Regions from separate parts of the Clostridium saccharobutylicum DSM 13864 genome, predicted to be linked through region 4. Evidence: riboswitches for the same ligand, from Rfam matches in the RefSeq annotation. Region 4 holds a riboswitch; each other region holds the start of a gene.
The links. Region 4 has a riboswitch for cyclic di-GMP ahead of CLSA_RS07170 (hypothetical protein). Riboswitches for the same ligand answer to the same signal wherever they lie in the genome.
Positions count from the first base shown of each region.

Region 1: another riboswitch for cyclic di-GMP. It lies ahead of CLSA_RS11700 (response regulator); the one in region 4 lies ahead of CLSA_RS07170 (hypothetical protein).
Region 2: another riboswitch for cyclic di-GMP. It lies ahead of CLSA_RS17990 (hypothetical protein); the one in region 4 lies ahead of CLSA_RS07170 (hypothetical protein).
Region 3: another riboswitch for cyclic di-GMP. It lies ahead of CLSA_RS05595 (prepilin peptidase); the one in region 4 lies ahead of CLSA_RS07170 (hypothetical protein).

Region 1 is NC_022571.1:2,732,788-2,736,442, reverse strand. Features, by position in the region: gene CLSA_RS11705 (methyl-accepting chemotaxis protein) at 1-1,269, shown strand, start outside; cyclic di-GMP riboswitch class I at 1,559-1,647, shown strand; gene CLSA_RS11700 (response regulator) at 1,730-2,092, shown strand; gene CLSA_RS11695 (chemotaxis protein CheA) at 2,120-3,655, shown strand, end outside.
Region 2 is NC_022571.1:4,103,894-4,107,548, reverse strand. Features, by position in the region: gene CLSA_RS17995 (AAA family ATPase) at 1-942, shown strand, start outside; cyclic di-GMP riboswitch class I at 1,405-1,552, shown strand; gene CLSA_RS17990 (hypothetical protein) at 1,643-2,020, shown strand; gene CLSA_RS17985 (methyl-accepting chemotaxis protein) at 2,466-3,655, shown strand, end outside.
Region 3 is NC_022571.1:1,276,777-1,280,431, forward strand. Features, by position in the region: gene CLSA_RS05590 (type IV pilus twitching motility protein PilT) at 1-692, shown strand, start outside; cyclic di-GMP riboswitch class II at 850-932, shown strand; gene CLSA_RS05595 (prepilin peptidase) at 1,238-1,990, shown strand; gene CLSA_RS05600 (GspE/PulE family protein) at 2,013-3,655, shown strand, end outside.
Region 4 is NC_022571.1:1,641,204-1,644,858, forward strand. Features, by position in the region: gene CLSA_RS07160 (bifunctional 3,4-dihydroxy-2-butanone-4-phosphate synthase/GTP cyclohydrolase II) at 1-857, shown strand, start outside; gene ribH (6,7-dimethyl-8-ribityllumazine synthase) at 1,029-1,493, shown strand; cyclic di-GMP riboswitch class II at 1,733-1,816, shown strand; gene CLSA_RS07170 (hypothetical protein) at 1,941-2,144, shown strand; gene CLSA_RS07175 (GntR family transcriptional regulator) at 2,322-2,948, shown strand; gene CLSA_RS07180 (ABC transporter ATP-binding protein) at 3,344-3,655, shown strand, end outside.

The DNA of each region.
Region 1 (3,655 bases), 1.1 Mb from region 4:
GATATATCAGGAATAGCAGATAATTTAGACACTACTATTAGTAACTTGACAAGTCTAAAAATAAATTTAGCAAAAAATGCTTCAGATAATAATTCAGCTTCAGCAAGCAGAGCAACTATTACAATGATTGTTGTACTAACTTTTGGAGTGATTATAGCAATTGTTCTTGGGATAGTCATAGCTCGAATTATAGGCAGACCTATAAATAAAATGGTGGAGGTTGCCAATAAAATTGCTTTAGGTGATATGAGCGTTGATGTTGAAACGGACACCAAAGATGAAATAGGCAGTCTTGCAGAATCATTTAGAAGAATGATTGAGAAGAATAATGAGGTCCTAAGTAATATTAGAAGTGCGGCAGAACAAGTAGCATCTGGTTCAAAACAGATATCTTATTCAAGTATAGCACTTTCACAGGGAGCAACAGAACAGGCAAGTTCAATTGAGGAATTGACTGCATCTGTTGAAGAAATATCTTCTCAAACACACTTAAATGCTCAAAACGCTAATAAAGCAAATGAACTGACTGAAGTTGCTAAATTAAATGCTATTCAAGGTAATAATCAGATGAAAGAAATGCTTAAAGCTATGGAAGCGATAAATGATGCTGCAAGCAATATTTCAAAGGTTATTAAAGTAATTGATGATATTGCATTTCAAACCAACATACTTGCACTTAATGCTGCTGTTGAGGCTGCAAGAGCAGGACATCATGGTAAGGGATTTGCAGTTGTAGCTGAAGAAGTAAGAAATCTTGCTGCACGTTCAGCAAATGCCGCAAAGGAAACAACTTACATGATTGAGAATTCAATAAATAAGTCTGAGGGTGGGACAAAGATTGCAATAGATACGGCTAATGCTCTTAATGAAATAGTAAATGCTGTTGAAAATGTAGCAAACCTTATAAGTGATATTGCTATTGCTTCAACTGAACAGTCTACAGCTCTTGGACAAATAAATCAAGGCATTGTTGAAGTGTCGCAGGTTGTTCAAAGTAATTCAGCTACTTCAGAAGAAGGTGCTGCAGCAAGTGAAGAATTATCAAGTCAAGCTGAACTTCTTAGAGAAATGGTTAGTAATTTTAAATTAAAACAAAGTGTAAAATCATATAATACCTTAAATGAACTTAATCCAGAAGTGTTAAAAATGCTTGACGAAATGGCTGAAAAAAAGAAGTATCAAACATCTCATATTAATGAGGAATATAGAGAACCAGCAATTACAAAAACTAAAATTATATTAAGCGATAATGACTTTGGAAAATATTAATTAATATAAGTCTGTGATTGGTGTATTAAGAAAAGGAGTAGTTTAAAATTAAGAAACTACTCCTTTATTTTCTTACATAAGCTTTGTAATATAACTAAATAATCCATTCTTCAAATATCTTGGATTATTTACTATACAACTCATGATTCTCCATAAAATTTATTGATTCGACTTTTAAAATATGCTATTATAATTATGATAATTGTAATTTGTATTTAAATTTAAATCTTATTATATACTATCACTATATTTAAAAAAACTTAGTAAATAAAATATTTAGTAAATCAAATATTGTAAATAGCAAATCCATTGAAAGGTGGAGACGCAAAGCCATGAGTCTAAAGCAATAAGTAATGCCATGATAGTCAGGTTGCCAAAAATGTTAGTGGTTTATTTCATGGCAGGCAATATGTTTATTGTCTGCTTATTTTTTTCTTAATAAGAAGGAGGAGTTATGATAATGAAAAGAGTTCTTATAGTTGATGACGCAGCATTTATGAGGGTTACTTTGAAATCCATGTTGGAGAATAATGGGTTCGAAGTAGTTGGCGAAGCTGAAAATGGAATTATCGGAGTACAAAAATATGTGGAATTAAATCCGGATGTTGTGACCATGGATATTACAATGCCTGAAATGAGCGGTATTGATGCTTTAAAAGAAATGAAAAAGATTAATCCAAATGTAAAGGTAGTTATGATTTCAGCTATGGGGCAAGATATGCTTATACGTGAATCTGTAATAGCTGGTGCTAAATCATTTATAGTAAAGCCTTTTAAAGAAGAATTTATGGTGAAAACTTTAACACAAGTATTAGGAATTTAATATATATTTTGGAACGGAGTGAACTAATTGTCAGATAATTTTATTCAAGAGCCCATGCTTGATATGTATATATTTGAAACTACGCAGCTTGTTGAACAGATTGAACAGGTCATAATAGATAGTGAAAAAGTTGGTTCTCTTACAGAGGAAGCCATCAATGAAGTATTTAGAATAATGCACACTATAAAAGGTTCATCTGGAATGATGATGTTCAATACTATAACGACAGTAGCCCACTCAATTGAAGATTTATTCTATTTTCTACGTGAAAATAAATCAGCAAATGTTGATTGTTCAAGACTTTCAGATATAGTCTTAGAGGGAATAGATTTTATTAAAACTGAAGTGGATAAGATTATTGAAAAGGAAAATCCTGATGGTGATACAGCAACGCTTATTTCAGATATAAAGGAATTTTTATCATACTTAAAAGAAAATAATGTGGCGATCGATGAAGAGAGGATTAATGAAAAAAGTGGTGAACCACAAGAATATATAAATTCAGCAGCTTGTGATAATTTAAGAAAAAATGTATTCAAAGCTACAATTTATTTTGAAGATGGATGTGAGATGGAGGATATCAGAGCGTTCAGTATAATAAATGATCTTAACGGATTGGCAGAAGAAATTTATCATATTCCTGAAGAAGTTTTTGGAAATGAGAAAAGTATTGAAATTATTCGTAATGAAGGTTTTAAAATATCGTTTAATACAGATAAAGGATACGAAGAAATACATAAATTTTTTACGCAGATAGTATTGTTAAAAGAATTTAAACTTATTCAAGAAGAAGATAATGAGGATTTAAATAAGTTTGGTAGGAAAGAGCAGGATTGTATAGAAGAAAATCCGGCAGAGATTCCATGTAGCCCTAAGATTATAGAAGTTCAAAACGGGAAATCAGAAAATACTAATAAGGGCAAGCAATCAAATTCTTCTCACCAAAATATAATAAGTGTAAATGTTTCTAAGCTTGATCAACTCATGGATATGATTGGAGAATTAGTTATCTCAGAAGCTATGGTAACTCAAAATCCAGATTTAAAGGGATTGTCTCTTGATAATTTTCAGAAGGCAGCAAGGCAATTAGAAAAAATTACAGGCGAGCTTCAAGATATTGTGATGTCAATAAGGATGGTTCCTCTAGCTGCAACATTTCAAAAAATGAATAGGATTGTTCGTGATATGTCAAAAAAGCTATCAAAAGAAGTAAAGTTAAAAATCATAGGAGAAGATACGGAAGTTGATAAAAATATCATAGAACATATATCGGATCCACTTATGCATATTGTGAGAAATTCGATTGACCATGGTTTAGAATCCTCAGATGAGAGAAGTGCAAAAGGCAAGTTAGAAATAGGTACAATTACTTTGGAAGCAAGAAATGAAGGCGGAGATGTACTTATAATTATAAGTGATGATGGTAAAGGGTTAAATAGAGAAAAGGTTCTTGCTAGAGCAAGGGAAAATGGACTTATAAATAGACCTGAAAATGAGATTGCAGATAAAGAAGTTTTCTCATATATTTTTCTCCCAGGTTTTTCAACTAAAGAGAAAGTAACA
Region 2 (3,655 bases), 2.5 Mb from region 4:
CCAATTATGATAAGCAAAACAAATGAAATTGATAAAACCAATACTATCATAGAGGAAGTTAATGCTATCATTAAGGACGAAATACAAAAGTACGGAAAAACTGAAGTGGAACTTATTAGAGCAAAGGCAGAAGCTAATAAGGCAAATTTAGACAAGACTAATTTTATTGCAAATATAAGCCATGAGCTTAGAACACCAATTGCCGTTATATTAAGTGGAATACAATTAATAGAAGCTAATATTAAAAATAATTCGGCTGAAAATAATGCAAACTTATTTAATCATATAAAGACGATTAAGCAGAATTGTTATCGATTATTAAGATTAGTAAATAATATTATTGATATAACTAAAATTGATGCGAGATTGAAAAAATTAGAGCTTAAAAATTTAAATATTATTAACTTAATAGAGAATATAACAACATCGGTTATAAAATATGCTGAATTAAAAGAAATAACAGTATTGTTTGATACAGATGAAGAAGAGCGGATTATAGCTGTAGATTCTGATAAAATTGAAAAATCATTACTTAATCTTCTTTCAAATGCTATAAAATTTACACCGAAAAATGGTTATATATTTGTGAAAGTTTTAAATGAAAACTCTAAGGTTATAATTTCTGTAGATGATACTGGAATAGGAATACCAGAAGAAAAAATGGATATTATTTTTGAAAGGTTCCATCAGATCGACAATACATTCACAAGAAGAAATGAAGGAAGCGGAATAGGACTGTCTATTGTGAAATCTTTTATTGAACTTCATGGAGGAAAAATATCTGTATCTAGTGAGCTAGGTAAAGGTAGTAAGTTTATTATCGAAATCCCAGTTAAAAGGTTAGATGAAGATGAAGCTGAAGATATACAAACTCAAGTTGAGAATGCAAGTAGTTGTGTTGATATAACTGATATGGAATTTTCGGATATCTATTTTGATTAGAATAAAACTAAAATTACATATAACAAACATATGAGTAAAGTTAAGCCGGCGGCTACCACAATATATGCTAAATATTGAGAAAAACAAAGCTGTTTATGATTGAAATTTATTAATTTTTATAAGAGAACTGGATTAAATTTACCCATAGGATAAACAAATTGTAATTTAAAACTATGTGTTGACTAACTGAAAATATAGTACTATTCATTAAAATATTCTTTAAGAAAATTAAGTTTCATTGTGGTGAATTACGACAGTAGTTTTAAGTTATAAGTTGTTCGTCTATGTAATAAAGTTACATTTGGTTAATAATACCTGAAAATTTCGTGATTTTTATGTTGTTTATTTCAGAGCAATGTGATAGAATTTTACCTGGATATTGAAAATTATTGATTTATATTTTATAAGATACAAAAGTTCTAAAAAATATAAAGCTTTTAATTGAATATTAAAAAAAGTAAAAAGTGAAAAAGGCAAATCATGGGAAACTGTGAGACGCAAAGCCAAGGGCCTGAACCACTAAAGTTATTTAGAAATATGAAAAAATAGACTAGTTGATGTGCTTACTATTCTTAAATATTTCTTATGTGGATGGCAGCCGGTTACCACGGGAGATCATAGGAATGGAACTGTGATTAATATTTTTTTGGTCCATTTTTATTGACCTATTTCCCTTTTTCACGATGAAAGGTAGGGTCATATGAAAAAAAGTTTTTTAAGGAAGATATCATTTATGATGTCATCGATGTTTACTTTGGTTTCGAAAGCATCTTTGGTAAACGTATCCGTAGCGAAAAATAATGATGAAGGAACTTCAAATGTAGATTCGTTGCTTGGCAATGTTAGTATGGATGAAGTAAATTCAATCATGACAAAATCACAAACAGATTATAATAATGCAGTTATTTTTAATCCAGAATTATATGATGAAGTAGATAATAACAAAAGTTCGTTGTTGAGTAATATTATATGCACTTGTACAATGCAAGATGATATGATATCCACTTGGAGTTCTAGGTATGGAATTGTTGATTATAATGTTAGTGAAATGTTTAATCTTTCAGCTATGGTTAAATAAGGGTGTTTAGAATAACTTAGAATGTAATACAAGGTAAGGGTAATTTATTAATTGAGAGTAATAAGTCACACTTAAGTGGCTAGAATGAGAATTATAATATAAAAAGGGTATTTTATATTAATAAGAAATATTAAAGAAAAAAATAATAATAGGGAAGTATTCAGCGTTAATTTATGTAGTTGAATTTATTCAAATTTATGGGATTGGCCTCTGTTAATAAGCAGAGGTCATTTTTATTTGATTTTATAATAAAAAATTTGCATTATTTATAATTATGAAAAACTATTAATTAGTAAAGTGTTGTTTTTGACAATTTAAGTAATTTTATGAAAGTTTTTAAATTACTTAATAGTAATTGAAAATATGATGACGTATAAGATGTTTTTTGTTGGTACATATTGAGAATGTAAGAATATAGTGTATAATTATGTCGAGGGGTGATTATGTGAACAACTTAAAAGTAAAATCAAAATTAATATTATTCTCAGCTATATCGTTGTTTCTTACAAGCATAATGAGTGGGGTTGGATATTATTATATTTCAAAGTCGAATAAAGATATTACAGCATTATACAAAGATAATTTATTGAGTGTTCAATGGTTAAATGACAATAGAAATCAAGCTAGAGCTATAGAAGCAGATTTATATTATATATTATTGCATACAGAAGATAAAAATAAACAAAGTGAGACAGTAAAGGATATTGAAACAAGACAAAAAAATTTTTCTGAAAACTGGAAAAAATATAAGCAAGTTGCTAATGATCAATATGAAACAGATAGGATTCCGGTTATTGAAAGTAACCTTGAAAAGTATACAAGCGTAAGAGATTCTGCTATTAAATTAGCAGTTCAAGGTGATCAAAAAGCTGCAATGGATGAACTTAAAACTGTTGATAGCAATGAAAAACAATTTCAAGATGCGTTAAAGGAAATTGCTATATATAATACTAATTTGGCAGAGCAATTAAGTATTCAGAATACTAAAAATTTTGATACTTCTAAAGTGGTATTTTTAATAATCTTTTTGATTGCAATAGGTATTGGGACAATTCTTACATTTATTATTTCAAAGTCTATATCATATCCTCTTATATTAGGTGTAAATCATTTGAAAAAAGTAGCTGAAGGTGATTTCACAACTAATGAATCGGAACAATTTATAAATAGAAAAGATGAGATTGGTGAAATTGCAAATACGATACAATTGATGCAAAATTCTTTAAAGCAGTTGATTGGAAAGGTAAAAGATGAATCTAATTCCATAGAAACAGTAGTAATTAATGTTTCAGAAGATATAAATAATTTAAATGGAAACATAGAAGAGGTGGCTGCTACAACAGAAGAATTATCTGCGGGTATGGAAGAAACAGCAGCATCTGCACAGGAAATGAATTCAACGGCTAATGAAATAGAAAGAGCTGTTAAGTCCATAGCTAAAAAAGCTGAAGAAGGTGCAATGGAAGCTTCTGAGATAAATAAAAGAGCAATTGACACAAGAGATAGTGTTATAAAGTCACAAGAAAGAAGTTTAGGTATATTTAATACAATAAATGAGAGCTTGAAAATTGCCATGAAACAATCAAAGGTGGTTGAAGAAATTAATATATTATCTGAAACAATTAAAGGAGTTTT
Region 3 (3,655 bases), 360 kb from region 4:
AAGCTTTTACTGAATTAAATGATGGGTTAGTTCTTGTTACTGGGCCAACAGGTTCTGGTAAAAGCACAACTCTTGCAGCTATGGTGAATGAAATAAATTCCACTCGGGAAAAACATATTATTACCTTAGAGGAACCTATAGAATATATTTATGAAAATAATAAATCAATGGTAAATCAAAGGGAAGTTGGACAGGATACTAAAAGCTATGCTATGGGTTTACGAGCAGCACTTAGGCAAGATCCAGATGTTATATTGGTAGGAGAAATGAGAGATCCTGAAACAATAGAAATAGCGTTGAGAGCAGCGCAAACAGGTCATTTGGTATTTTCAACTTTGCATAATATGGGAGCAGCTAATAGCATATATAGGATAATAAATTCTTTCGAATCTGGTCATCAAAATGAAGTTAAAATTCAGCTGTCATCTTTGCTAAAAGGTGTTGTTTCGCAAGTCTTGCTTCCAAATGCATCAGGATCAGGACGAACAGCTGCAATGGAGATAATGGTATGTACGCCAAGTATAAAGAATTTGATTAGAGAAGGTAATTATGAACAAATAAATAGTTTTATTCAAATGGGATCTAAGTTTGGAATGCAAACGATAGATATGGATTTAAAGAGATTAGTTAATAATAATATAATATCTCGTGATGAATATGAGAAATGGGTAAGAAATAACAAGATTAATTAATATAATATTAATAGTTTGTTATTATTTAAACATTTAAAGTATAATTTGTGCTAATTATAAATAAAATGCTAGACTGGTAAAAAAATAAGTGGTAACATAATATATGCAAGAATAATATTATTAAAAGTAATATTATGAGATGTATGTAAGATAATTTAGTTATAAGGAAACTGTGATCCATATATTGTAATTGGGCGCTTTATATATGGTGAGTTAGTAGTGCAACCGACCTTTATAGTTTATAAAGGTCGGCTTTTTTATTGTACAGAAAATTATAGAATTTTCTAGCATTGAAAGCCTGAGGTTGTAGCTTTAGGGCTAATGCTGTATAAAAATAGATAAGAAAATAACTCCGAAGGGAGCTTAATGTGGTCACTTTGTTATGCAGAAATAGTTAAAGCTATGTTAATTTAAAATATTATGAAGTTAAATGAAATAATTCTTGAAAAAATATACAAAAAAGAATATAATTAATAAATAATATGTTTAAATATGTAATTAATGAAAATAAAATGAATATAAACCAATATAAGGGGAGTGGGAATTTGGAATATGTCTTGATTTTAATTTTGGGACTAGTTATAGGTAGCTTTTTGAATGTGTGTATTTATAGAATACCAAGGGAAGAATCCATTGTATTTCCACCATCACATTGTGCAAAATGTAATCATAATTTAAGTCCATTAGATTTAGTACCTGTGATGAGTTATATCTTTCTTAGAGGAAAATGTAGATATTGCAAAGAAAAAATTTCTATGAGATATCCACTTATAGAATTATTTAATTGTGTACTATATTTAATCGTATACTTTCAATTTGGATTGACATTAGTTGCTTTAAAATATTGCATTTTAGTATCGATTTTGATTGTTATAGGATTTATAGATTATGATACTCAATTTGTATTTACGAGCACTACGATTTTTGGGGGAATTATAGCAATAATATTTATATTAATTCAGACGATTCTTTATAAAAATGAAAGTACTGATTTGATTTTAGGCGGAATAATAGGATTTGTAATTATATGGTTAATAGTAGTATTAACAAAAGGTATGGGGGAAGGTGATATTGAAATAGCTACTGTTTGTGGATTGTTTTTAGGTATGAAGGGTATTATGCTTGGATTATTTTTATCAATTGTATTAGGCGGAGCAATAGGAATAATTATTTTATGTTTAAAACTAAAGAAAGCTAAGGAAAAAATAGCATTTGGTCCATGCATAGCAATTGGAAGTTTAATAGCTATGATTTGGCAGAATGAAATATTAAACTTTTATTGGAATTTCTTTGTTTAGAAAGAGAAGGTGAGACGGGGAAGTGGCAACTGAAAAAAGAAGACTAGGAAATATTTTAGTCAATGCAGGTAAAATTACTGGATATCAATTGCAAGAAGCATTAAAGTCTCAAAAGGCCCTTGGAAAAAAACTTGGAGAAATATTATTAGATAGTAAGATAGTAACAGAAGATGACATAATTGAATCAATAGAACAACAAACGGGGATAAAGAAAGTTGACCTAAACACAATAAATTTTGATAGAAAGGCAATAACTTTAATACCTGAAAATTTATGTGATAAATATATATTAATCCCATTTGGCTTTGATAATAATAAAATTAAGGTAGCATTATCAGATCCTTTAAATATATTTGCAATAGATGATGTTGCAATATCTACAGGATTTGAAATAGAATCTTTTATAGCTAAAAAGAAGGATATATGTAAATTCATAGGTATATATTATAGTAGTCAACAGGTTAATAATGCTGTAATGCAACTTTCGAAAGAAAGCAATAAATTTAGTAAAAATTCCAAAGTATCTTTAACAGATATGAATGAAGTAAATAGTGCACCAGTTGTAAAAATGGTTGAGTCTATGTTTAAAAATTCCATAGAGATGAATGCGTCAGATATTCATATAGAGCCATTTGAAAATGAAGTTAGAATAAGATATAGAATTGATGGTAAATTAAAAATTATAAATACTCTTGGAATTGAAAGTTTAGGGACAATAGTTACAAGAATAAAAATACTTGCAGGACTTAACATTGCTGAAAAGAGGATACCACAAGACGGAAGAACAATGGTTACTATAGACAATATGGATGTAGATCTTAGAGTATCTGTGCTTCCAGTAGTTAATGGAGAAAAGATAGTTATAAGAATTTTAAATACTGGTGGATCCATATTAAAAAAAGAGCAACTAGGAATGGGAAAAGAAAATATTAAGAAATTAAATAGAATAATTTCAAACCCACATGGAATAATACTTGTTACCGGACCTACAGGAAGCGGAAAGTCAACAAGTTTATATTCAATATTAAGTGAGTTGAATTCTAGTAGTGTAAACATAATAACAGTAGAAGATCCTGTTGAATATACAATGAATGGTATAAATCAAGTAAGTGTAAATGAAAAAGCTGGATTGACTTTTGCTAGTGGATTAAGAAGCATATTAAGACAAGATCCGGATATAGTGATGATTGGAGAAATCAGGGATGAAGAAACAGCTGAAATAGCTACTAGAGCTGCGATTACAGGACATTTAGTTTTAAGTACACTTCATACTAATGATGCACCTTCATCTATAGCTAGACTTATAGATATGGGAGTTAAGCCGTATCTAGTTTCAACATCTGTAGTTGGAGTAATGGCACAAAGACTAGTTAGAAAAATATGTGATAATTGCAAAGAAGAATATATGGCAAGTGATCATGAAAAAGAAATTTTAGGACACGATGTATATAAGCCGCTGATTTTGAATAAGGGAAAAGGTTGTGGTTATTGCAATGAAACAGGATACTCTGGAAGAATTGGTATTTATGAAATTATGGAAATGACAAGAACTCATAGGGAAGCTATAAATTCAGGTGCTAATTCGGATATACTTAGAGATATTTCTATAGAAAATGGAATGAAAACATTGGAGAGCGAATGCAAAGAATTGGTTTTAAGTGGAGT
Region 4 (3,655 bases):
CAAATGAACCAATGGATTTTAGAAGACCAGGACACATTTTTCCATTAATTGCTAAGAAAAAAGGTGTTTTAGAAAGAATAGGACATACAGAAGCTTCTGTAGATTTAGCTAAACTTGCGGGATTTAAAGGTGCTGCTACAATATGCGAAATAGTTAATGATGATGGAAATATGGCAAGAAGAGATGATTTAATGATTTTTGCTAGAGAACATAATTTGAAAATCTTAACTATATCAGATCTTATTCAATATAGATTAGAGAATGAAGTAAGTGTCTCTAAGGAAATAGAAGCTAAACTTCCAACTAAATATGGAGATTTTAAAATTATAGGATTTGAAGAAAGAGGCACAAATAAATGTCATGTGGCATTAGTTAAAGGGGATATTACTACTGATGAACCTGTTCTTACAAGAATTCATTCAGAATGTCTGACTGGAGACGCTCTGGGTTCGAGAAAATGTGACTGTGGAGAACAGTATGCAGCATCTATGGAAATGATAGCGAAGGAAGGCAGAGGTATGCTTCTATATATGAGACAGGAAGGTAGAGGCATAGGTCTTTTAAATAAACTTAAAGCTTATGCGCTTCAAGATAAGGGCCTTGATACAGTAGATGCCAACTTAGCATTAGGGCTTGAGGAAGACGCTAGGGACTATAAAGCAAGTGGCGATATGTTAAGAATACTTGGTGTAAATAAGGTTAGATTGATCACTAATAATCCAAGTAAAATAGAGGGTTTAACAAATAGTAATATTGAAGTTGTAGAGAGAGTGCCAATAGAAATGCCTTTAAATGAAAATGATGAATTATATTTAAGGACTAAAAAAGAAAGAATGAATCACTTATTAAATATATAAATGAGGAAATTTCATAATTAAATTATACCAATATAGGGTTATATGTATATTCTTATAAAAGACAATACATTCTAGCTGACTGTTAGGAACAATCAAAAAATAATAGATCATTATAATTATATATAAATTATTAAAAATAAAATAATATTTAAATTTAGGAGGAAAAAATAAATGAATACATTTGAAGGAAAGTTAATTGCAGAAGGATTAAAGTTTGGAATAATAGTAGGAAGATTTAACGAGTTTATTGGAGGCAAGCTTTTAGATGGTGCCTTAGATGCACTTAAAAGACATGGAGTTAAAGAAGAAGATATAGATATTGCATGGGTACCAGGAGCATTTGAAGTTCCATTAATAGCAAAGAAAATGGCTAAAAGTCCTAAATATGATGGAGTAATTTGTTTAGGAGCAGTAATTAAAGGTTCAACTTCACATTATGATTATGTATGTGCAGAAGTTTCTAAGGGAATTGCAAGTGTATCTTTAGAAACTGAAAAACCAGTTATGTTTGGAATACTTACAACAAATAATATAGAGCAAGCGATTGAAAGAGCAGGAACTAAAGCTGGAAATAAAGGTTATGAATGTGCAGTTTCAGCTATTGAAATGGCTAACTTATTAAAGGAAATTAAATAATAAAATTCAATATTATGCAATATGGAAAGCACACTTTGTATTGTCTAGAAGAGATTCTATTTAGTATGACGTGTGTTTTTTTACGTCTGGAAAGATGAATTAAAATAAAAATAAATAAGACAGTAAATAATAGGAAAGTATATTTGGGATTAATTATTGGTAAACTTTGCATCAAATATTGATTGGTTTACATAAATATGATAATATATACATATAAAGACATAAAGTAACATGAATATACAAGGATTGGGAACTGTGAAGAATTCTCTCTATTTGGGCATCTTGAGAATTTTGAGTTAATGATGCAACCCACCAATCAAAACTAATTAATTTTTATTTTAATTAGTTTTGGTTGGTTTTTTATTTATAAATTAAATATAAAATAATAAAAATAAATAAGTGAAATATACAATTTGTAAAATTGTATATAGGAAAGGTAGATACGCTATGAATATAAATAATAAAATTATAAAAGTTATAAATGATAATTTAGCAACAAATTCAGAGTTTGAATTTATTGCAGAGTTGGGAGATTTAACTTTAGCCGATATATATTATATTGAGAAAATATCTACTATTAATAGTATAAAAGAGAAATTTAATTATCAAATAATAGATAATACTTACATAAAGATTAATTATTCATGTTAAATAATTATACTCATATAACCTAATTTAAATAAGAGAATATTAGTCATTTGATCAAAACATATTATAAAATAGTTATAGTAGAAACAGGAATTTTATGATAAAATACGTTTGGAAAGTTAAAAATATATGTATTTTTAGTTCTAAACACATAATTTTGATAAAAGGATAGAAGTTAATATGGAGAAAAAAACAAAAATAGTAGGTCCAGTTTATCAACAAATTGCTGCTGATATTGCTTCAAAAATAGCAAATGGGCATTATGAAGTAGGAGAAAAAATATATGCACGTTCAGTACTGGCCAGTCAATATGGAGTTTCAGCAGAAACTGCAAGAAGAGCCATTTCTATATTGTCGGATATGGATATTGTTGATACAGCTAGAGGTAGTGGGGTAGTTATAAAGTCTAGTGAAAATGCAATTAAGTTTGTAAAGCAGTATGATGATATTAAAACTGTCACTGATTTAAGAAATGATATATTAAGTAGTTTGGAACGTCAGAAGAAGGAGAATGATCACTTAAGAAATCAATTGTTTGAATTAATAGATAAGACTGATAGATTTAAATCTATAAATCCATTTATGCCATTTGAAATACGGATATCAAAAGAAACGCCATATATAGAAAAGACAGTGGCTGAAATTAATTTTTGGCATAATACATCGGCAACGATTATTTGTATTAAAAGAAATGAATGTCTTGAAATGTCACCAGGTCCATATGCAGTTTTAAAAGAAAATGATGTTTTTTATTTTGTAGGAGATGAAAACTGTTATGAACGAGTGAATAAATTTTTATATCCATAATTAATTGATAAATAGTTTTAGAAAGATATTAGAAGGTAATATATACTTAAAATAACAATAGACTTTTGTTATTTTAAATATATATTATCTTTTATTTTTATAAATAAAATTACAGAATTGTTTATAGTTTAAAGTATATCTAGTCTAGAGTGAAGATTATTTTTGCATACAAATTAAATTATAGAAATTGAGGAAAAATATATTAAATTTTACTATTTGTAAATACTGTTTATTAAGTGTTATTTGACAAAATTAACAACTTAATGATATACTTGAGTTGTTACTAAGTGACAATCTTAAAAAAATATGAAGTTGTCACAATACGAAATAGAATGTGCATCTAATATTATTGATGTGAGTTATTAGATGAATTTTTATTAAGGGAGGTATCTTAAATGATAGAATTTAAGAATGTACGAAAACAATTTAATAATAAAACTATATTAAATGATATATCTTTTAATATAGCTAGAGGAGAATTAGTTGCTATAATAGGTGGAAGTGGGTGTGGAAAGACCACTACTCTAAAAATGATAAATCGTCTTATAAATCCATCTTCAGGTCAAATTTTAATTGATGGAGAGGATATTAAATATAAGGATATTATAGAATTAAGGAGAAATATTGGTTATGTAATTCAGCAGACAGGTTTATTTCCACATATGACAGTCAGAGAAAATATTGAAATAATTCCTCATGTAAAAAAA